Regions from separate parts of the Undibacterium sp. 5I2 genome, predicted to be linked through region 2. Evidence: predicted binding sites of a transcription regulator. Region 2 holds the regulator's gene; each other region holds the start of a gene.
What was found. Region 2 encodes LexA, which represses DNA repair genes until DNA is damaged. Its sites were predicted from a motif close to ACTGTATNNNNATACAGT; they were not measured.
Positions count from the first base shown of each region.

Region 1: the regulator LexA is predicted to act here: its motif matches at 2,438-2,455, upstream of imuA (translesion DNA synthesis-associated protein ImuA).
Region 3: the regulator LexA is predicted to act here: its motif matches at 2,837-2,854, upstream of ruvA (Holliday junction branch migration protein RuvA).

Region 1 covers NZ_JASJVS010000094.1:658-8,022, reverse strand. Annotated here, with positions in the region: gene QN359_RS18895 (helix-turn-helix domain-containing protein) at 918-1,193, opposite strand; gene QN359_RS18890 (hypothetical protein) at 1,963-2,190, opposite strand; gene imuA (translesion DNA synthesis-associated protein ImuA) at 2,490-3,188, shown strand; gene QN359_RS18880 (DNA polymerase Y family protein) at 3,194-4,675, shown strand; gene QN359_RS18875 (error-prone DNA polymerase) at 4,672-7,365, shown strand, end outside.
Region 2 covers NZ_JASJVS010000009.1:73,502-81,646, reverse strand. Annotated here, with positions in the region: gene QN359_RS05510 (inorganic phosphate transporter) at 1-497, opposite strand, end outside; gene QN359_RS05505 (DUF47 domain-containing protein) at 614-1,240, opposite strand; gene QN359_RS05500 (replicative DNA helicase) at 1,355-2,743, opposite strand; gene rplI (50S ribosomal protein L9) at 2,919-3,371, opposite strand; gene rpsR (30S ribosomal protein S18) at 3,398-3,682, opposite strand; gene priB (primosomal replication protein N) at 3,692-3,991, opposite strand; gene rpsF (30S ribosomal protein S6) at 4,027-4,395, opposite strand; gene lexA (transcriptional repressor LexA) at 4,639-5,292, shown strand; gene lon (endopeptidase La) at 5,377-7,800, opposite strand; gene clpX (ATP-dependent Clp protease ATP-binding subunit ClpX) at 8,040-8,145, opposite strand, start outside.
Region 3 covers NZ_JASJVS010000011.1:39,486-47,630, forward strand. Annotated here, with positions in the region: gene QN359_RS06070 (porin) at 63-1,106, shown strand; gene ruvB (Holliday junction branch migration DNA helicase RuvB) at 1,184-2,236, opposite strand; gene ruvA (Holliday junction branch migration protein RuvA) at 2,244-2,822, opposite strand; gene ruvC (crossover junction endodeoxyribonuclease RuvC) at 2,923-3,465, opposite strand; gene purH (bifunctional phosphoribosylaminoimidazolecarboxamide formyltransferase/IMP cyclohydrolase) at 3,517-5,082, opposite strand; gene QN359_RS06095 (helix-turn-helix domain-containing protein) at 5,139-5,372, opposite strand; gene dusB (tRNA dihydrouridine synthase DusB) at 5,446-6,456, opposite strand; gene QN359_RS06105 (histidine phosphatase family protein) at 6,613-7,260, opposite strand; gene dtd (D-aminoacyl-tRNA deacylase) at 7,253-7,714, opposite strand; gene tyrS (tyrosine--tRNA ligase) at 7,711-8,145, opposite strand, start outside.

The DNA.
Region 1 (7,365 bases), on a different contig from region 2:
GAGAGCTGCAATTCTCTCGACCCACTCTTTATTGTGAAGTTTGTTGTGAAATTCGTGCGACCACCAGAAACACCGCCGCTATAAGCCGTGAGGCGAAATGCGGTAGGTTGGCAAACGAAAAATCGAGTAACCAGCCTCGACCTCCTGAACGATCCAGCGTAAGTTGGACGGGAGTGCTTGACACGAGTGATGTCGGCGGACGAAAGTCGCCGCTGTCTGAAAAAATGCCGTAAGACGCCTGGAGAGTCGTCCAGGGAAGACAGTCCACCACCGGAAGGTGGGGTAGCAGAGAGCTTATGCGTGTAATAGTCGGAAACTACGCTGAGGGAACTCAGGTAGGGCACCGGCTTTCAAGAGGTGCATAAAGTGTGTGATGTAAAAGTCCAGGTAGACGTACAAATAAACAAGGATGAGGTCTTCGGGACATTCTCCCATCCGCGGGCGCCCAAAAGCGTCGGTAGCTGAAAACTACGTTTGTTTGATTTCGTGCCGCACACGTTATGCGCTGTTCATCGTCGTTTTGTCTAAGTGGGTGACCTGTCGTGGATACTTATTTTGTTCAGGGTGGAAACCTGCATATAAAAAATAAGGATGCACTATGGTTAAGCGGTGATACCAGTCAATTTAGTTGAGCTTTCCTCTGCATGGGCATGTGGAGGCGAGTTAGCGAATCTGCTACTGGGAAACACCACCGGATAATATAGCCTTACAAGTGAAATGATGTGCCTGGAAGGTTTGGCGACCGACCAGGAGGTGATGTGACATGGGGTGCTTTGGCGAGTACTCCGTGTAATACAAGTAGATGAAGGCTAGATGTTTAGCATGAATATTGATTCACGGGGCCGACTTCGGTCGGCCCCTCCTTTGGGTGTTGAATTAGCGATACACGAGCGGAAAGTGATAAGTAAGTTAGAAATTCATAGGTTGCGGCGAGCTATAATTTGGTCGGCCTTGGTTGGACGGCCTCGACGACGTGGACTTGATGCTTGCGATGGTGAAGCTGCTGTTAAAGGTGCCGTTGCTTGCTGCTTCTGGTTCAACCAGTGTTGCACATCGGCTGGCCGGAAACGGATTAAACGACCGAGTTTGACGACGGGAGGTAAGTCTCCGCCTGTGGCGTGACGGTTATAAATCGTTTGTTCGGCAATGCCGAGTGCTAAAGCTAAAGTTTTAGGAGAAAGAAGTGCTTCCATGGGAATGGTTCCGTTGTTAGCAGTCACATGACTGCTAAACGTATAGGCACCAGTTACCAGGATTTACTTTGATCTGGCGGGCGGCGGAATTTCTGCTGCAAATTTGCTGCACTTGAGTGGGTAAATTCCGGTATAATGCGGTAAGTCAGGGTATGGCATGCCATTGATTTTATTGAATATTTTGGTTTTAAGCCCCTCTAGTTTTGGGCTCATAACCCGAAGGTCGTAGGTTCAAATCCTGCCCCCGCAACCAAGAATACTGATCCGTTGATTTTCCTTGTGAAGATCAGCGGATTTTTTATTTTCCAGATGCCATTTCAGTGCCTTGAGGTTTGCATGGGTTTGGCAAGGTTCCTGAGTTTAAGACCGGCTGTCACGACGCGTTTTTATCAGATGTGCAGGTAAAACCTCGGCGCTCAGAGCGCTGTCGCGAAAGCCTGATAGGCACTTTTTTTACCTAAAACACCGCATGCCTCGTCGCTCCCGTATGATTTTAGCGGGAATCCAGAAGTCTGTCGGACTTAGGGAATCGATTACTCCTAAGCCCGACAGACCCCTAATGTCGTTTTTAGCACTAAAAACGTCATCATTTCTGGCATTTAAAGCTAACCACGAACGTCGCTGGATTCCTGCCAAAAGCGCGCAGGAACGACGCGGCAAAGCCCCCGTAGCCTAAGGAAGCGCAAATTTAATCCAAGCGGTTTGCCCGCCGCCACTGAGGCGCACTGCTGCGTTGTCTTAACTCACAAGCCACATCAGGGCTGCCTGTTCACCACTTGGCTTTGGATAAAATAATCAGCCATTTCTTACAAAATAAAATTTCCAGATGGCCGGCTTGTATACCCGTAGAACAATCAAACAGCGGATTGACTGAGTAATAGCGTTGGCGAAAATCACGGCAAACGAAAATTTCGCGGCGACCCAGCCGCAGCATGAAGGAGTTTGGTGTCAGTTGCAGGCTCATACGCGTATCAACAGTCGGTTCGAAGTGTGTCATGGAATACTCCAGATCAGAAAAAGGAAGAATAACTTGGTCAAGGACATCCTTGAGCAGCGCTCTTCGTTCGTCCATGAAGCGACTTTAACACAAAATACTGTATAAACAATCAGTAGTTATATTTTTGTCGCACATTCACGACAAGCCCCACTTTTTCCTTTGCTCCGCTCCTTATGCTGCGCGGAAAGGAACTCTTGCGGCGAAAAAAATCTTTTATGGGCTTGGATTTTTCAAGATAGGACAATATACTGTATATTCAATCAGTATTTTTTATCACTCGCGACGATCCCCTCCCCATCATGCCTTTGCTTTCGACCATCTCTGCCAGCGCCCCTACCATGGAAGCAATTCATCCGGCCTTGTGGCGCGCTTCGCAAGTCGCGCGGGCCGACCGGCCCAGTATAGACAGCGGTCATCTGGCGTTGAACCGAGAACTCGCCGGCGGTTGGCCGCTGGGGCAAATCAATGAAATTTTGCTTGACCAAAGCGGCACGGCAGAATTGCGTTTGCTCGCGCCGGCCCTGCGGCAAGCAGGGCCGCGGCCACTGGCCTTGTTATGCCCACCCTACGTACCACAAGCCTCAGGCTGGTGCGAACGACAACCGAACCGACAATTGCTGTGGATACGCAGCCAAACCCAAGCCGATGGACTATGGGCGGCCGAACAAATTTTGCGGCATGGCAGTTGTGCGGTACTGTTGTTATGGCAAACGCAGATACGTCACGAAGCCTTGCGCCGACTGCAGCTCGCCGCCAACACTTCCGACACCTTGTTTTGTCTGATCCGCCCCGCTTCCGCCGCACAACAGCCCTCGCCTGCACCGCTACGTATTCGGGTGAGTAATATGAGCTTTGGTTTGCAACTACGCATACTCAAGCGCCGCGGTGCTGTACACGAGATACCGATTCCCCTGTATTTACCCGATCATCCGTATCTGGCGGCCGGCTTGAACACGCCGCGCAGCACCATTCAACAAGTGCAACTACAGAGAGGGTGAGGCCAATGGAAATGTGGATCGCCCTACACTTTCGAGCGCTGGAATTGGAAGTATTTATACCGCACTGGCAGCATCGCGCAGCACTCTTCGGCCACGTCGTATTAGCACAGCAAAGCGTTACTGCCTGTTCGGCCAGCGCGGCAGAGGCCGGCATCGTGCCCGGCATGCGTAGCGGCGCAGTACAAATGCTTATGCCGACGGCAAAAATCTTCGAGCAAGATATGCACAAGCAAGCAGCGGCGCTGCTGGCAGCCGCAAGCGCCCTCTTACAATACACGCCACAAGTCAGTCTGATCGATGCCGACAGACTGGTGCTCAATGTCGGGGCCAGCTTGCGCTTGTTCGGCGGTTTGCCAGCCTTGCGCCGCCGCATCCGCGCCACCATGGCCGCACTCGGCTACCAAGTCAGCCTGGGCTGCGCACCGCATGCCAAAGCCGCCTGCTTGTTGGCACTCGATGCCACGCGCCAAGGCCGCGCCGGGCAACTTTGCTTGCAAACAGCGCGACTAGCGCGCCGGCTCGACCGCTTACCCGTGACATTACTGGACAGCGCCCACACTTGGCGCGACTTATTGCATGGCTTAGGCTGCTACTGTTTGCGCGAGCTGCGCGCCTTGCCGCGCCCCGGTTTGCAACGACGCTGCGGTCTGGCCTTCATGGCTGAACTCGATCTGGTTTACGCAGCAACGGCAACGGCCCCGATCTGGATTCTTATTCCTGACGAATTTGAAGCGCGACTGGAATTGCCGGAACGTTTGGATAGCAGTGATTTATTACTCAAACATTGCCAAAGTTTATTGGCACAATTGCATGGCTGGCTGGCGGCACACCGCCTGAGCGCGTTAATGCTACGTCTATCTCTGTCCCATGAGCGTGGGCGCAATGCCATTCCCGCCAGCATACTCGATATCAGCTTGCCGGCCGGAGCACAAGAAAAGCAATTGCTGGCATTGCTACATGAAAAACTCCATCGCTTCGACTTCATTGCACCGGTCATTGCGTTACAACTGACGGTACCACGAACCCAAGCCGCGGCACCACAGAGTGCCTCCCTGTTTGCCGAGCCGGGCGGGCAGCCCGAAGATCATCACCATTTACTGGCTTTATTGAGCACTCGTCTTGGTGCCGATCAGGTATTGCAGGCCGCCCCCTTGGCTGATCATCGTCCCGACCTCGCCAATCGTTGGATTTCCGCGCTGGAAAAAGCCCCGTCCAAGCTGCTGCCGACGCCCACTTTACTACGCCCAGCTTGGTTGTTGGCAACGGCAGCACCCTTACAAGTGCGTCAACACCGGCCCTACTTCACTTCGCCACTGAATATTATTTCAGCGCCGGAAAGAATCGAGGCCGCTTGGTGGAGCGAGCAAACCGAGCTGCGCGACTATTTCATCGCCGTCAGTGCCAGCCATGTGCGCTACTGGATTTATCGCCCGCGCAGTGGCACTGCAGCACAGGCCAGTTGGCTGCTGCACGGGGTATTCGGATGACGGCAGACAGCGACAGCACCCGCTTGCCCGACTATGCAGAATTATTCTGTCTGTCGAATTTCACTTTCCTGCATGGGGCATCCCATCCGGAAGAATTGGTACAACGCGCCGCCCAACTCGATTATCGTGCCCTGGCCATCACCGATGAATGCTCGCTGGCTGGCGTGGTGCGCGCCCATGATGAAGCGAAATTACAAGGTTTGCCGTATATCTTGGGCAGCCATTTCAAATTGAGCGCGCCACAAGGAACGCTGACCTTGCTCGCACTGGCCTGTAACCGCGAAGGATATGGCAACTTATCTGAACTGATCACGCTGGCACGCAGTCGCTGCGGCAAAGGCAGCTACTTGCTCACACCGGAAGATTTCACCATGCCGCCGCCCGATTATGCGCATTTGCGCGGCTTGCCCGACTGTTTGCTGATTTTGGTACCGGCCTATCCCTTGCAAGCCGAGCTGCTGGCCGTACAAGCGGCGTGGCTGGCACACAGCTTCGGCCCACGCGCGCGGCTCGGTCTGACGCTGCTCATGCAAGCGGCCGACGCCTTTCAAGAACAACACATTGAACATATCGCCGAACGCTACGGCTTGGCGGTAGTGGCACTGGGACAGGTCTGCATGCATCTGCGTTCGCGCAAACCTTTGCAAGACAGTTTGACCGCGATCCGCCTCGGCACGCCAGTCGAACAATGCGGTTATCAATTGGCTGCCAATGCCGAGCAACATCTGCGCTCACGCTTACGGCTGGCTAATCTCTACCCGCCTGCCGCACTGGCAGAAAGCTTGGTGGTCGCCGCGCTGTGTCATTTTTCGCTGGATGAATTGCGCTATGAATACCCGCAAGAAGTGGTGCCGGATGGCTTGACCGCCGCCACCCATCTGCGCCATGAAGTCTATCGCGGTGCGCAACGACGTTACCCACATGGCGTGGCCGACGAAATTACCCGACAAATCGAGCACGAACTCGACATCATCAATGATCTGGCCTATGAAGCTTATTTCTTGACCGTGCATGACATCGTGCGCTTCGCGCGCCATCGCGGTATTTTATGCCAAGGACGCGGTTCGGCTGCCAATTCCGTGGTGTGTTATTGCCTGCACATCACCGAGGTCGATCCTAGCGTGCAGACGCTGTTGTTCGAACGCTTCATTTCCCGAGAGCGCGGCGAACCGCCCGATATCGATGTCGATTTCGAACATCAGCGGCGCGAAGAAGTGATTCAATATATTTACCAAAAGTATGGACATCATCGTGCCGCGCTGACCGCCGCCATCCATACTTACCGGCCGCGCGGTGCCGTGCGTGAAGTCGGCAAAGCGCTCGGGGTTGATGCCGCCATCATCGAGGCCGTGGCCAAATCTTTACATTGGTTCGACAGCACAGCCGATTTGCTCACCCAAATGGCAAGCTGCGGCGTGGACAGCGAATCGCGCTTGGCACGGCAATGGGCTGCCTTGGCGACACAATTACTCCGCTTTCCCAGACATTTATCGCAGCATAGCGGCGGCTTTGTGATCGCGCGCGGCAAGTTGTCGCGATTGGTACCGATAGAAAATGCAGCGATGAAAGATCGCCGCGTCATCCAGTGGGATAAGGACGATCTCGAATCCTTAGGCATACTGAAAATCGATATCCTCGCCCTCGGCATGCTCTCAGCCTTGCAGCGCGCCCTCACGCTAATGGCTGGTCTGCCCGGCAAACCACGCAGCATGCAAGCGATTCCGCGTGAAGATGCCGCCACCTATGCCATGATCTGTCGCGCCGATACGGTCGGGGTATTTCAAATTGAATCGCGGGCGCAGATGAGCATGTTGCCCCGCTTGCGACCGCAAAAATTCTACGACCTCGTAGTACAAGTAGCGATTGTCCGCCCGGGACCGATACAAGGCGGCATGGTGCATCCGTATCTGCGCCGCCGTCAGGGTTTGGAAGCCATCGAAACCCAACACGATCCGGCCATGCAAAAGGCGCTGGGGCGCACCCTGGGCGTACCGATTTTTCAAGAACAAGTGATGCAAATTGCCATGTTAGCTGCCAATTTCACGGCCGGTGAAGCCGATGGCTTACGTCGTGCCATGGCTGCTTGGAAGCGTAAAGGTGGCCTGGACAGCTATCGCGAGCGTATTATTGACGGCATGCTGGCCAATCAGTATTCACGCGCATTTGCCGAAGGCATATTCGAGCAAATGAAAGGCTTCGGTGAGTACGGCTTTCCAGAAAGCCATTCGGCCAGTTTTGCGATTTTGGCCTACCTCAGCAGTTGGATCAAATGTCACGAGCCGGCGGTGTTTTTGTGTGCGCTGCTCAATTCCCAACCTATGGGGTTTTATTTGCCGGCGCAATTGATACAAGATGCGCGCCGCCATCAGGTACAAGTCGATGCCATTGATGTCCTGTGTAGCGAATGGGATTCAAGCCTGGAAAACACCGCTACCGGCAGCCCATCGGTAAGGCTAGGACTGTCACTGCTGAGCGGCATGCCTGCGACGAGCGCGCGACGCATCATGGTAGCGCGACAAAGTGGCACTTTCAGCGACGTCGCCGATTTAGCCAGACGCGCCGAATTGACTCGCCATGATCTGCACATCTTGGCAGCCGGCAACGCCCTGAAAAGTCTCGCCGGTCATCGTCGCCAAGCCTTGTGGCAAGCCGTCGGGGCCTTGCCCGAGCGCGATTTACTGCGACCGACT
Region 2 (8,145 bases):
CGCACGAACAGCCAAGACACAATCAGCATCATCAGCGAACCCAACAGATACCCAAGCAAGGGCGAGAGCACGATGAAACTGATAGTCCACATCAAGCCGGAAGAAATCAAGGCACCGGTACCAGCTTTGGCAACCGCGGCACCGACCAAACCACCGATCAAAGCATGCGAAGAGGAAGAAGGAATACCGAAGTACCAGGTCACTAAATTCCAGAATACAGCACCGACGAGCGCGCCGAAAATCACATAGTGATCGATGATAGCCGGATCAATGGTACCTTTGCCGATGGTGGAGGCGACTTTAAGCTGAAAAAAGAAAATGGCGATGATATTAAACACAGCCGCCATGGCTACTGCCGTCTGCGGTTTGAGAACGCCGGTCGAGACGACGGTGGCGATGGCATTGGCGGCATCATGAAAGCCGTTCATAAAATCAAACAGCAAGGCCAGCACCACCAGCGCGGCGACGACGTAAATGCTGATTTGTATGGTATGCATGAAATGCTCTCTACTATTTATACTGTTACCGCCGACCCGATAAACGGCGTAGCGGCAAACACATTGATCATTCGCTGGCTAGGTGGAGCACCGCTCGCCTGCGAGGCACGGCCTAATCAGGCGTTTTCGACGATGATGCCTTCGATAATGTTGGCGACATCTTCACAACGATCGGTCACAGTTTCGAGAATTTCATAAATCGCTTTTAACTTGATCAGATTGCGCACGTCCGGTTCATCACGGAATAATTTCGACATCGCCGCACGCATGACATGATCGGCATCCGATTCAAGACGGTCGATTTCTTCGCAGATCGTCAGAATTTCGCGCGAATTATCCATATTATGCAGCAAGCCGACTGCAGACTTCACCTTCTCCGCACACGCCAGGCACAACTCGGCCAAACGCTTGGCTTCCGGGGTGATCTCACGGATATCGTAGAGCGAGATAGTTTGCGCCGCATCTTCGAGCAAATCGAGAATGTCATCCATGCGCGTGATGAGTTGATGAATGTCATCGCGATCAAGCGGCGTGATGAATGTTTTATGCAACAATTCAATCGTTTGATAGGTTACGGTATCGGCCTGCTTTTCCAGACTTTCAATCGCGTGAACCCGAATTTCGAGATCATCAAAATTCGTCATCAAGGCCAGCATTTCTTTCGAACCTTTGACGCAGAGCTCTGCATGTTGGTTAAAGAGTTCAAAGAATTTGCCTTCGGTAGGCATGAAGCGTCCAAACATTTTTTTCTCACTGAAAATAAAAATCTAATTGACCCATCCCCGTCGTACTGAGTATGAGTAGGTGGCCGTGGCCACCCAGAACTGCTGCTTATTTGTACGGCCTATTTCTACTATTTATTCGTTATCACCATACACCGACAGCGAACCGACGTAATTATCAAATTTCGTGTATTCACCGAGGAAGGTCAAACGCACACTGCCGATCGGTCCGTTACGCTGCTTACCGATGATAATTTCGGCCGTGCCTTTGTCGGGCGAATCAGGGTTGTACACCTGATCACGGTAAATAAACATGATCACGTCGGCATCTTGCTCAATCGCGCCCGATTCACGCAAATCCGACATCACCGGACGCTTATTCGGACGCTGCTCGAGCGAACGGTTAAGCTGCGACAAGGCAATCACCGGGCAATTCAATTCTTTCGCCAAGCCCTTCAAGTTACGGGAAATTTCTGAAATTTCGGTGGCACGGTTTTCACCGGCAGAATTGGCCGACATCAATTGCAAGTAATCGACAATGATCAAACCAAGCTTGCCGCACTGACGCGCCAAGCGGCGTGAACGGGCGCGCAACTCGATCGAGCTCAAGGCCGGTGTTTCATCGATATACAACTGGGCATCGTTCATTTTTTGTATCGCATGGGTCAGACGCGGCCAATCTTCATCGCTGAGCTTGCCTACCCGCAAACGACTCTGATCGAGCCGACCAACCGAACCGAGCATACGCATGGCCAACTGCGCCCCGCCCATTTCCATCGAAAACACGGCAACCGGCAAGCCGCTCTCGATCGCGACATGTTCACCGATATTGAGCGAAAACGCGGTCTTACCCATAGATGGTCGACCGGCAACAATAACGAGATCGCCTGGCTGCAAGCCTGAGGTCATTTTATCCAAATCGGCAAAGCCGGTTGGCACCCCAGTGATATCGTTTTGATTATCGCGGTTATACAATTCATCAATCCGTTCGACCACCTGCGTGAGCAGCGGTTGAATCGCTTGAAAGCCTTGGGCACCACGCGAACCTTCTTCGGCAATCGCAAAAATTTTTGATTCGGCTTCATCGAGCATTTGCTTGACTTCTTTGCCTTGCGGATTGAATGCATTGCCGGCGATTTCATCGGAAACCGTGATGAGCTTACGTAAAATTCCGCGATCACGCACGATTTCAGCGTAACGGCGGATATTTGCGGCTGAGGGCGTATTTTGCGCCAATGCATTAAGGTAACTGAGCCCGCCAACATCATCGGCTTTGCCCACGCTGCTGAGCGCCTCAAAGACTGTGATCACGTCAGCTGGACGAGAAGAATTGATGAGCTTGATCATGCATTGAAAAATAATGCGGTGATCATAGCGATAGAAATCTTCCTCTCTGATGAAGTCAGCAATACGATCCCAAGCAGCATTATCAAGTAACAGGCCGCCAAGAACAGATTGCTCTGCTTCTATGGAGTGAGGAGGGACGCGAATAGCGTCAAGTTGCGGATCAGAAGCGGCTTTCATGGCGCGCATTATACCTGCTAAATCATGTTACAAAACGATTACATACGAGGAGAACGCTGAGAGTTTATTTTAAACAACAATGCAAACAGGCATCGAAATGGTATAAATAATTTCTAGCGCACATGAAAAAAGCCGGGTCATCCCCGGCTTTTTTTGTTACTTCACTTTACAGCAATTATGCGTGCTCGCCAACTACTGTTACGGTGATGTTCACAACGACGTCTGTGTGCAATGCAACAGCTACCGCGTGATCGCCCGTTGTTTTCAACGGACCTTGTGGCAAACGCACTTGCGATTTTTCAACTACGCAAGCTTGCTTAGCCAAGGCTTCAGCGATATCAGAGTTCGTGACAGAACCGAACAAACGGCCATCCACGCCAGCTTTTTGGGAAATCTGAACGGTAGAACCTTCCAGTTTTTCGCCTTGAGCTTGAGCTGCTGCCAATTTGATTGCTGCAGCTTTTTCGAGTTCAGCGCGCTTCGCTTCGAATTCGGCGATCGCTGCTGTTGTCGCACGGCGAGCCATGCGTTGTGGGATCAGGAAGTTACGTGCATAACCATCTTTAACACGAACTACATCACCGAGGTTGCCGAGATTAACGACTTTATCCATCAGAATAACTTGCATATTTTTCTCCTATACCTTGCCGTCAATTACGCTGTGTGCAGATCAGTGTATGGCAACAACGCTAAGTAGCGTGCGCGCTTGATCGCCGTGTCAACTTGACGTTGGTACAAAGCTTTCGTACCAGTCAAACGTGCTGGCATGATTTTGCCGTTTTCTTGCACGAAATCTTTCAAGGTGTCGATATCTTTGTAATCAACTTTTTCTACATGTGCTGCTGTGAAGCGGCAGAATTTTTTGCGCTTGAACAAAGGGTTTTGTTGCTGACGCTTTTGCTTCAGTTTGCTTTTATCAAATTTTTTACCGAATGCCATTTTTGGCTCCTAATCTAGTAAATTGGTCCCGATTTCATTGATGTGAAACACGAGACTTTTGCTGTTGCGATTTTTGCGTGCTAAAAAACCAGTGAAAACCATCTCTACTTCCATCGGCAAGCTGGCGAACTGTGCTGAAATTTGCCCTGCGGCTTGCGCAGTCATTTCAAATTCGACCAATCTCTCGATGTTGGCTTCGACCTGCCGGGAACTGTGCATCAAAGTAGCAGATGCGATCGGTATACCGGCTGGGGTGTAGCGCAACGGCGATTTCTCTATGATGCGCGCAACAACTTGGAGGTGATTCACTCTTTTTTCAGACGACCTTCTTCAAATCAAACGAATTAAGCAGCCGGGGCTTCGACGCGCGAAGCTTTTGCTGCGTCTTCTTTCTGAACCGCTTTCATCATTGGCGATGGAGTGATTTCAGCTTTTTTCAGTTTGACTGTCAGGTGACGCAGAACCGCATCATTGAATTTGAATGCTGTTTCCAGCTCAAGCAATGTTTCTGCATCGCACTCAATGTTCATGCAAACATAGTGTGCTTTAGCCAATTTTTGTATCATGTAAGCCAATTGACGACGGCCCCAATCTTCAACGCGGTGAACCTGACCACCACGTGCAACAACGCTGGCTTTGTAACGTTCGATCATTGCAGGCACTTGCTCGCTCTGATCGGGATGTACGATAAATACGATTTCATAATGACGCATATATTCTCCTTGTGGACAATAAAATAGCCTGCCTCGGCGTCAAGACGAGTGCAGGAAGAGGAAAGCCAACAAGTGTAACCCAGTTTTTCATTTCATTCAATCACTTCCCTCACTTGTCGACTACGGAACAGAGATTGACGGCCGCTAAGGCAAACAAAGCAGAATTTCCTTGCACATAATGCGACACTGTATAAAAATACAGACTGTTCATATATACAGCGCAATTACGTGCGCCGCCACCTCATGCTTAAGCTGACCGCCCGCCAGGAACAAATCCTAAATCTGATCAAAGACGCGATCCACAATACCGGATTCCCCCCGACCCGCGCCGAAATCGCCAATGAGCTCGGGTTTCGCTCGACCAATGCCGCCGAAGAGCATTTGCAAGCACTGGCACGCAAAGGTGTGATCGAAATCGCCGCCGGCACCTCGCGCGGCATTCGCCTGCTTGAATCAGCCTTGTCCAGCCACATTACCGGCGCACACTTCGCCGTGCCGGCGGCGCTGCTGCAGCTCAGCGTACCCCTGGTCGGGCGCGTCGCCGCCGGCTCACCGATACTCGCCAGCGAGCACATCGAAGCCAGCTATCAACTCGATCCGGCCTTATTCTCTGCCAAGCCCGATTTTTTACTCAAGGTACGCGGCATGTCGATGCGCGACGCCGGCATCCTCGACGGCGATCTGCTGGCAGTTAAAAAATCAGATCAAGCGCGCAATGGCCAGATCATCGTCGCCCGCCTCGGTGATGATGTTACCGTCAAACGTTACAAAAAGACCGGTAATTGCATAGAATTGATCCCGGAAAACCCCGATTATTCGACCATCCGCATCGATGACCAGGAACAGGATTTTTCGCTCGAAGGCTTGGCCGTCGGCCTGATGCGCAATTGGGTGTGATCTGCAGCTGATCGGTACGCCGTTTGGTGCCAAAAAAAATGCCCGCGCAGTACACTGCGCGGGCATTTTTTATTCAAGTAAGGCTCAGTGCTTGACCACGGTGAGATCAACCACCGGCTCAACCACTGCAGCTGCAGCGGCAACAGCCACCGCCGCCACCAGTTCAGGCTCGGGCAATTCCTGCGGCATACGCTCGAGTGCGATTTCCAACACCTTATCAATCCAGCGCACCGGAATGATTTCGAGTTTGTTTTTCACATTATCGGGAATCTCGGTCAAGTCCTTGGCATTTTCTTCTGGTATCAAGACGGTTTTGATGCCGCCGCGATGTGCCGCCAGTAACTTCTCTTTCAAGCCACCAATCGGTAAAACCTCACCACGCAAAGTGATTTCACCCGTCATGGCGACATCGGCCCGTACCGGAATACCGGTAAACACCGAGACCAAGGCAGTGGTCATCGCAATACCGGCCGAGGGACCATCTTTCGGCGTCGCGCCTTCAGGAACGTGAATGTGAATATCGCTTTTCTCAAACACATCCGCCTTGATGCCGAGGCGCTTGGCGCGGCTACGCACGACCGTGCGCGCAGCTTCAATCGACTCTTTCATAACATCCCCGAGGGTGCCGGTGCGTATCACGCCACCCTTACCCGGCATGGCCACGGCTTCTATCGTCAGCAAATCGCCGCCGACTTCAGTCCAAGCCAAACCAACCACTTGACCAACTTGATTGTCCTTGACCGCTACGCCGAAGTCATAGCGACGCACGCCCAAGTACTTGTCGAGATTCTTAGAATTGATCGTGGCTTTCTTTTCGGTCTTCTTGAGCAGCAACATCTTGACGACCTTACGGCAAATCTTGGAAATTTCTCGTTCCAAGGCGCGCACACCGGCTTCACGCGTGTAATACCGAATGATGTCGCGAATCGCGCTTTCCGCAATGCTGATCTCCGCTTCTTTCAAACCATTGTTTTTGATTTGTTTTTGCAGTAAATAACGTTGTGCAATGCTGGTCTTTTCATCTTCCGTGTAGCCGGACAAACGAATCACTTCCATCCGATCGAGCAGCGCCGGCGGGATATTGTAAGAATTCGAGGTTGCCACAAACATGACATCAGAGAGATCGAAATCGACTTCGATGTAATGATCGGAAAATGTATGATTCTGTTCAGGATCGAGCACTTCCAACAGCGCCGATGAAGGATCACCACGGAAATCGGCGCCCATCTTATCGACTTCATCGAGCAAGAACAATGGATTACGCACACCGACCTTCGCCAGGCTTTGCAAAATCTTGCCTGGCATGGAGCCGATGTAAGTGCGCCGATGACCGCGAATTTCCGCTTCATCACGCACCCCACCCAAGGCCATGCGCACGAACTTACGATTGGTCGCGCGGGCGATCGATTGCCCCAGCGAAGTCTTACCGACGCCAGGAGGCCCCACCAAGCACAATATCGGTGCTTTGAGTTTGTCTACGCGTTGTTGGACTGCGAGATACTCAAGAATGCGCTCTTTGACCTTATCGAGGCCGTAATGCTCATCCTCGAGCACTTTCTCGGCATTGGTCAGATCATTATTAACCTTGGATTTCTTTTTCCATGGCAAGGCGACGATGGTATCGATGTAATTGCGCACCACCGTGGCTTCGGCCGACATCGGCGACATCATCTTGAGTTTCTTCAACTCGTTCATGGCTTTGTCGCGCGCTTCTTTCGGCATTTTGGCGGCAACGATTTTCTTTTCGAGTTCATCGATATCGGCACCGTCTTCGCCTTCGCCCAACTCTTTCTGTATCGCTTTGACTTGCTCGTTGAGGTAATACTCGCGCTGCGATTTTTCCATCTGGCGCTTGACGCGACCACGGATGCGTTTTTCTACCTGCAGAATATCGAGTTCACCTTCCAATTGACCGAGCAAATGCTCGAGTCGCTTGGCGACGCTGAAAATCTCGAGGATCACTTGCTTTTGTTCTAACTTCAGCGGTAAATGTGCAGCAATGGTATCGGCCAAGCGGCCGGCATCATCGATACCGGACAAGGAAGCGAGAATTTCCGGTGGAATTTTTTTATTCAGTTTGACGTACTGATCAAATTGCTGAACGATGGCGCGACGCATCGCCTCGACTTCCGAATCATCTTCTTCTTCGGCAGCCACAGGGCTCAGTTCGGCCCAAAAATGCGATTCTGTGTCGTGAATCTTGTGAATACGTGCGCGTTGCGCACCTTCGACCAACACTTTAACGGTGCCGTCGGGTAATTTAAGCATCTGCAAAATATTGGCTACGCAGCCAATTTCGTAGATATCATCGGCAGAAGGCTCATCTTTTGCAGCCGCTTTCTGGGCCGCGAGCATGATGCTCTTTCCTTGTTCCATCGCGGCTTCAAGCGCCTTGATTGACTTCGGTCGCCCCACAAACAGGGGGATGACCATATGCGGAAATACAACCACATCCCGCAATGGCAGCAAGGGCAGTTGGATTTGCTCGGTAATCAGAGTAGTTGTCATGGCGCACCTTTCAAAAATACTAGTTGTTAATGTTGGCGCACAAGGCCAAAACACAAGCCCAGAGTTAAAAAAAAACCATAAAAAAAGCTGCGCAGAGCGCAGCTCGGGCTACGCAGCTTTACTGGAAGCCAGACGCATGGTCTGAGTTCATTCTACTGCGATTCAAAAAAACGCGTTGGCTCGGCACGTAAAAAAAGGGAATTTCTTCCCTTTTTTCTATCAATCACAGCAAATGCTGTTCAGGCACCAGCAACTTTCGCTTTTTCGTGGTAAATCAACAAAGGCTTGGCACCATTGGTAATGGTTCCCTCGTCGATCACGACCTTCTCAACGTTTTGATGACTC
Region 3 (8,145 bases), on a different contig from region 2:
CTGATCTGCGCGTTTCGTGCTTACTGTAGTTAAAATTAAATCGATATCCTTTGGAGAAATATATGAAAAAAACACTGATCGCTTTGTCCGTTCTGGCTGCCATCTCAGGTGCCGCTCAAGCCCAATCCAACGTGACCGTGTACGGTGTACTGGACATGGCTTTGCAAGGTGAAAACAACGGCGGCAACGGTGCCGGCAAAACTTTCTCGCTCGATAGCGGTGTGCAATCGGGTTCGCGTCTCGGTTTCAAAGGTTCCGAAGATCTGGGCAACGGTTTGAAAGCAAATTTCAAATTGGAAATGGGCGTCAATGCTGACACAGGTGCTTCCGCTCAAGGCGGTCTGGCATTCGGTCGCGCTGCTTGGGTTGGTTTGTCCGGTAACTTCGGTGCCGTACAACTCGGTCGTCAAAACAAGCCTATGTTTGATGCAGTCGATTCCATCGACCCGTTCAGCACAGGTATCATCGGCGGCACTGCGCATCAAAGCACCAGCGCAACCGGCTTGGGTAACTTGTTCTTCGCAACCAACCCACGTTCGACTAACACCATCAACTACACGACAACTAACCTGAGCGGTTTCACAGGTTCGGCTGCTTACACTTTCGGCGAAGCCGCTGGTGATGCAACTAAAGGCCGCGGTATCGGTGCTTCCGGTTCGTACGCAGCGGGTCCTTTGTACGCTACTGTTGCTTACCATGCTGAAGATGTTGCTGCAGTTGGCGTCGCCAACAATGTAATCAAGCATGTTTTCGCCGGTGCAACTTATGACTTCGTTGTCGCCAAAGCTGCTGCTTCCTACGGTAAAGTTTCTTCTGACGACAACAAAACAGCCTACAAACTGTGGAGCTTGGGCGTCACAGTACCAGTCAGCGCAGCCGGTGCGGTTGTTGCTTCGGTTACTGGCGTAAAGAACGATGTTGTGACTACAGCCAACAAGAGCACACAATTGGCTCTCGGTTACACACATTCTTTGTCGAAGCGTACTAATGTCTACACATCCGTTTCGCGCGTAGCGAACGATGCTGGCGTCAATGCCGGCGGTCTGGCATCTGGCTTGGGCTTGACTGATTCGATGGTCAACGTCGGTATCCGTCACGCATTCTAATCACCGGCAAGCGCAAGCTTGCTGTTGAACAGAGTATAAAAAAAGCACCTTCGGGTGCTTTTTTTTTGTTTGCTGCTTCAGCCGGGCGGTTCGCCACCGGGTGGCGGCAGGCCGAAGTGGCTGTATGCCAGCGCCGTGGCGATACGGCCGCGTGGCGTGCGCTGCAGGTAGCCTTGCTGGATCAGGTAGGGTTCGAGCACGTCTTCGATGGTATCGCGCTCTTCGCCGATGGCCGCGGCGACATTATCTAGCCCGACCGGGCCACCGCCGAATTTGAACAAAATCGCTTCGAGCAGTTTTCTATCCATCAGATCAAAACCGACCTGGTCGACATCGAGCATGCACAGCGCCGCATCGGCGATCGCTTTGCTGATTGCGCCATTGCCTTTGACTTCGGCATAGTCGCGCACGCGCCGCAACAAGCGGTTGGCGATACGCGGGGTGCCGCGTGCGCGTTGCGCGATCTCGTGCGCACCCTCTTGATCGATCGGTGCTTTGAGCAGGGCGGCCGAGCGGATGACGATACGCGTCAATTGTTCGGTGGTATAAAATTCCAAGCGAGCGACGATGCCGAAGCGGTCGCGCAGCGGATTGGTCAGCATGCCGGCGCGGGTGGTGGCGCCGACCAAGGTAAACGGTTGCAAATCGAGTTTCACCGAGCGCGCCGCCGGTCCTTCGCCGATCATGATATCGATTTGATAGTCTTCCAAAGCCGGATACAGAATTTCTTCGACTACCGGGGAGAGCCGGTGAATTTCATCGATGAACAAGACATCATTGGCTTCCAGATTGGTCAGCAGGGCGGCCAGATCGCCGGCGCGCTCGAGTACCGGGCCAGAAGTCTGGCGCAGACTGACCCCCATCTCGCGCGCGATGATGTGTGCCAGCGTGGTTTTGCCTAGCCCAGGCGGACCGAACAACAGGGTATGGTCGAGCGCTTCGCCGCGCTGGCGCGCGGCGGTGATGAAAATTTCCAGCTGGGCGCGGATTTTTTCTTGGCCTACGTATTCATCGAGTTGCTTCGGTCGCAGCGCGCGTTCTACCGCTTCTTCGGTCGATGAGCTGGGGGTGGCGGCGATGATGCGGGTTTCGCTGACTTCGGAAAACAGGTTTTCGGTTTGTATGCTCATCGCAACATCACGCTTTCGAGAGCGCTTTGAGCGCGAGTTTGATGCCGTCTGACACGCCGCTGCCGGCCGTGACCGACTTCATCGCCAGCGTCGCTTCTTTGTCGGAATACCCGAGTGCCAGCAGGGCATTGAGAATATCGGGGCTGTGGTCGCCGGCGCTGCCGCTCGGTTTGCTGAAGAGGTCGGCACCGAGCTTGCCTTTGAGTTCGAGCAGCAGACGTTCGGCGGTTTTTTTGCCGATACCAGGCACACGCGTCAAGCGCCCGGCTTCTTGCAGGCTAATCGCTTGCGCCAAGTCGGCCACCGACATGCCCGATAAAATCGCCAGCGCCATGCGCGCACCGACGCCGCTGATCTTGATCAATTGGCGGAAGGTGGTGCGTTCTTCGGCGCTGCCGAAACCGAACAGCACGTGGGCATCTTCGCGGATCGCCAGATGGGTCAGCAGCGTGACTTTCTCACCATTGGGTGGCAGATTGTAAAAGGTACTCATGGGAACATCGACTTCATAGCCGACACCATGACAATCGATCAGCAATTGCGGCGGATTTTTTTCGAGCAGGATGCCTGCGATGCGACCTATCATAAGACGACCTTCATACTGTATGCATAAGCAGTGATAGTAAACGATTCCGGCGCGCTTGACGAGTTTCTGTGCCGACTTTTCTGCATCAGTTCTTGCCGTGTTATCCGATCAAACGGCCGGCTTTGACGCGCACGCCTTTTTTTGCCAATTCCGGTGCAAAGGCGGCGAGTATCGCCAGCGCTTCACCACTGTGGGCATGACAAATCGCCACTGCCAGCGCATCGGCGGCATCGCTGCCGGGGGTACCGGAGAGCAGCAACAGGCGTTTCACCATTTCCTGCACTTGCTCTTTACTGGCGCGGCCCTGACCGACCACGCCTTTCTTGACTTGCAAGGCCGTGTATTCGGCTACACACAGGTCGGCTGATACCAGCGCGCAAATCGCCGCGCCACGAGCTTGGCCGAGCAACAGGGTCGATTGTGGATTGACATTGACGAAGACTTTTTCGATGGCGGCGGTATCGGGCCGGTAAGTGCGTACGATTTCAGAGACGCCGGCCAAGATGGTTTTCAAACGTTCCGGCAGCGTGCCGTCGGCGGTTTTGATCGTGCCGGAAGCAATGTAACTGAGTTTGCTGCCATGCTGTTCGATGAGTCCGAAGCCGGTGGTACGTAAGCCGGGATCGATGCCGAGAATTTTCATTGCTGCTGGTCCGGCCCGGCCGGCAGCGATGGCTGCCGGCCGGGCATGGGTTTAATGGCGGAAGTGACGTGTACCAGTATAGACCATGACGACGCCGCGTTCGTCGGCGGCATCGATGACTTCTTGATCGCGCATCGAGCCACCCGGATGAATCACGCACGTCGCGCCGGCATCGACGACGACGTCGAGGCCGTCACGGAATGGGAAGAAGGCGTCCGACGCCACGGCCGAACCAGTCAGGCTCAAACCGGCATTGTCGGCCTTGATCGCGGCGATGCGCGCGGAATCGATACGACTCATTTGGCCGGCACCGACGCCCAAGGTCATGCCATTGCCGCAGAAAACGATGGCATTCGATTTCACATACTTGGCCACGCGCCAGGCGAACATCAGATCGGCCATTTGTGTTGGTGTCGGTTGTAACTTCGAGACCACGCGTAATTCTTCTTGCGTGACATGTTTAGCGTCCGGTGCTTGTACCAATAAGCCGCCGACGACGCGTTTGAAATCGTATTGATTGAGGCCGTCACCGAGTGAAATTTCGAGCAAACGAACATTTTGTTTGGCGGCGAAAATCTGCTTCGCTTCGGCGCTGAATGATGGTGCGATCAACACTTCAACAAATTGTTTGGCGACGATTTCCGCCGCTGCGCCATCGAGCTCGCGATTAAAGGCGATGATGCCGCCGAAGGCTGAGGTTGGGTCAGTTTGCAATGCCTTGCTATAGGCTTCAAACGGTGTGGCGCCAAGCGCGACGCCGCAAGGGTTGGCATGTTTGACGATGACGCAAGCCGATGCGTCAAACGATTTAACGCATTCCCAAGCCGCATCGGCATCGGCGATATTATTGTAGGACAACTCTTTGCCCTGCAATTGGCGATAATTGGCCAGGGCGCCGGCAGTCGTATGCAGATCGCGGTAAAACGCGGCCGACTGATGTGGGTTTTCACCGTAACGCATTTCCTGCACTTTTTCGAAATGCAGGTTCAGGGTTTGCGGATAGGCGCTGCGGGTCGCATGTGCTTTGTCTGCGCCCAAGCTGGTCAGATAGTTGGTAATGGCACCGTCGTATTGGGCGGTGTGAGCGAACACTTTCTTGGCCAGTGCAAACTTGGTTTCGTAGCTCACTACATTGGCGGCGGCTTTCATTTCGGCCAGCACCACGCTGTAATCGGCCGGGTCGACGATGACGGTAACGTCTTTATGGTTTTTCGCTGCCGAACGCAACATGGTCGGGCCGCCGATGTCGATGTTTTCAATCGCATCTTCGAGGGAACACTCGCCTTTGGCGACGGTTTGCTGGAATGGGTAGAGATTGACCACTACCATGTCGATGGTCGGGATGGCGTGTTCCGCCAAGGCCGCGGTGTGCAGCGGAAAATCGCGGCGCGCCAGAATACCGCCGTGGACTTTCGGGTGCAGGGTTTTGACGCGACCGTCGAGCATTTCCGGAAAACCGGTGTAGTCGGCCACTTCGGTCACGGCCAAGCCGTTGTCGGCCAATAATTTGGCAGTACCGCCGGTGGACAACAGTGTGACGCCGAGCGCCGTCAGTTCACGTGCAAAATCGAGCACGCCGGTCTTGTCGGAGACGGATATAAGGGCTTGTTTAATCATGATTAAAGGAGTGAGAGAGTAAAGAAACGGGTGGCGTGCAATCGGTGGCGTGCTGCTTACAGCAAGCCGTGCTGCTGCAATTTTTTGCGCAGGGTGTTGCGATTGATGCCCAACATGTCGGCGGCTTGCGACTGATTGCTGGAGGCGCGCGTCATCACCATTTCCAACATCGGTTTTTCTACTGCCAGTACCACCATATCGTAGATATTTGATGCCGGTTGCTCACCGAGATCGCGGAAATACTTTTCCAGGTTTTTATGGACGGCGTCTTGAATACTATCTTTGCTCATGCTGTTTTAATCACTGTTCGGTTATGCCGGGCGGATGGCGTTGTAGACAAACGGATGCTTTTGTCGATTTTGTTTATGCCGCCATTTTCTCTTCAAAGGGCCGGTATTGTAACCGTTCCCCTGCCATGCCATCAAAAAAATGACTGACTGCGGCCAGTTGTTGTTCGCAGTCGGTTAATAGATTCATTTGTTGGCGGAATTGTTCGCCGCCGATGAGGTCTTGCACATACCAACCGATATGCTTGCGCGCCGTGCGCACACCGAGATAATCGCCGTAAAACGCATAGTGGGCGCGCAGGTGGCCATCCATCAAAGTGCGCACTTCGCTGATCAGCGGTGGCGGCAAATGCACACCGGTGCGCAGAAAATGTTCGATTTCGCGGAAGATCCATGGCCGGCCTTGCGCGGCGCGGCCGATCATGATGGCATCGGCACCGGTCACGGCCAGCACGTGGCGCGCTTTTTCCGGCGTAGTGATGTCGCCATTGGCCACCACCGGTATGCGCACCGCGCTTTTGACGGCGGCGATGGTGTCGTACTCCGCTTCACCGCGGTAAGCGTCGGCGCGCGTACGGCCGTGCAGCGTGAGCATTTGTATGCCGGCCGCTTCGGCGATGCGCGCGATGTTGAGGGCATTCTTGTTGGCGCGGTCCCAGCCGGTACGAAATTTCAACGTGACCGGTACATTGACGGCCGCGACCACGGCATCGAGTATCTCGGCGACCAAACTTTCATGCTGCAGCAAGGCCGAACCGCACCAGGCATTACAGACTTTTTTGACCGGACAGCCCATGTTGATATCGATGATCTGCGCGCCTTTGTCGACATTGAACTTGGCACAGTCGGCCAACATGCGCGCATCGGCACCGGCGATCTGCACCGCCTTCGGTTCCATTTCGCCGCTGTGATTGGTGCGGCGGGTCGACTTTTCAGTTTCCCACAGTTTCGGGTTCGAGGCTGCCATTTCGGAAACGGCATAGCCGGCCCCGAGTTCCTTGCACAATTGGCGGAACGGCCGATCCGTCACACCGGCCATGGGTGCGACAAAAATATTATTCCGCAAGACGTAAGGGCCGATTTGCACGATGGGTTGCCGGAGAAATTTGAAGAAGCACTATTTTACCTGAAACCTGCTTAAATAATTAGCATAAATCGTCGCTGAAGAGAGAATTGTCGATATCGATCAAACTTGGGCCCTCGTTCCCGCAAGGGGGAACTCAGTTAAGGCAGCGCTTGTCACTCAAGCGATTTCATCAATCGTGTCAGCACGGGAAAGATGCGCGATATCGCCCCAGCTCAGCAGATGCAGTTCACCATTGTCATCACAACTGAAGCGATTGATACTGGCATTGTAAATCGTTACCTCGCGCGGTGCGTCGAGTGGCAAGCGGTGGGCGGCGCGGTAGGCGCATTCAAGCACGCCGCCGTGCGCGACGATAGCGATTTTTTGACCGGCAAACTGGCGCGCATAGTGTTGAATATGGCTGATCACGCGGGCATGAAAGCGCCGCGTGCTTTCGCCGGCGTTTTCTCCAGGTGGAAATTCGGCATCCGGGTCTTGTGTTTTCCAGGCGGCATATTCGTGCGGAAACAGTTGCGGTAAATCGCTGTATAACTGTCCTTCAAAACCACCGAAACAGCGTTCTCGCAAACCGGCATCGAGCCGGGTGCTGATTCCTTGCAGGCGCGCGATTTCGCCGGCGGTTTGGATGGCGCGCTGCAGGTCGCTGGAAATGATGGCGGCCAATTTTTCAGTTTGTAGTGCCGCGGCCAGCGCCTTGGCTTGGCTGGTGCCGACTGCATTCAAGGGAATGTCGAGATGCCCTTGCAGACGACGGACGGCGTTCCAAGCGGTTTCGCCGTGGCGTATCAAGAGGATGTCAGTCATTAGTTGCTTGTGGTGGGGAGATTTGCAGCCAGAATGTCACCGGTCCATCATTCGTCAGCGAGACTTGCATGTCCGCGCCAAAACGACCGGTTTCTACCTGAGGGTGGGCCGCGCGCGCGCGCGTGACGAAGTAATCAAACAGCGGTTGCGCCAATTGGGGCGGTGCTGCCGGGGTGAACGAGGGCCGCGTACCGGAGCGGGTATCGGCTGCGAGCGTGAATTGCGGCACCAGCAGCAAGCCACCGCCGCACTGCTGCAAGTTCAGGTTCATTTTGCCGGCGGCATCGGCAAATACGCGGTAATTGAGCAATTTGCTCAGTAAGGCATCGGCTTGCGTCGCGCTGTCGCCGCGTTCGGCGCACAGCAAGACCAACAAGCCGGGGCCGATCGCACCGATGCTGCTGCCGGCGACGCTGACTTGTGCCGCCGTGACACGCTGAAGCAGTGCAATCATGCCTGCAAACTCACGCGCGCAAATTTACGCTTACCAACTTGCAATACCAGCGTGCCGGCTGCGACTTTCAAGCCCTTGTCGCTGATGACCACGCCATCGATACGCACGCCGCCTTGGTCGATCATGCGCAAGGCTTCCGAAGTCGAGGCGCACAGATTGCTTTGTTTCAGCAATTGCGCAATCGCCAGCGGCGCGCCGGACAGGCTGACTTCCGGTACGTCGTCGGGAATACCGCCTTTGGAACGATTGACGAAATCGCTGAGCGCTTCGACGGCAGCGTGATGGCTGTGAAAACGCGTGACGATTTCCTGCGCAATCGCAACTTTGATGTCGCGCGGATTTTGGCCATCGGCCACCGCTTGTTTATGTGCGGCAATTTGCTCGATTGAACAGAAGGACAGTAACTCGTAATAGCGCCACATCATGGTGTC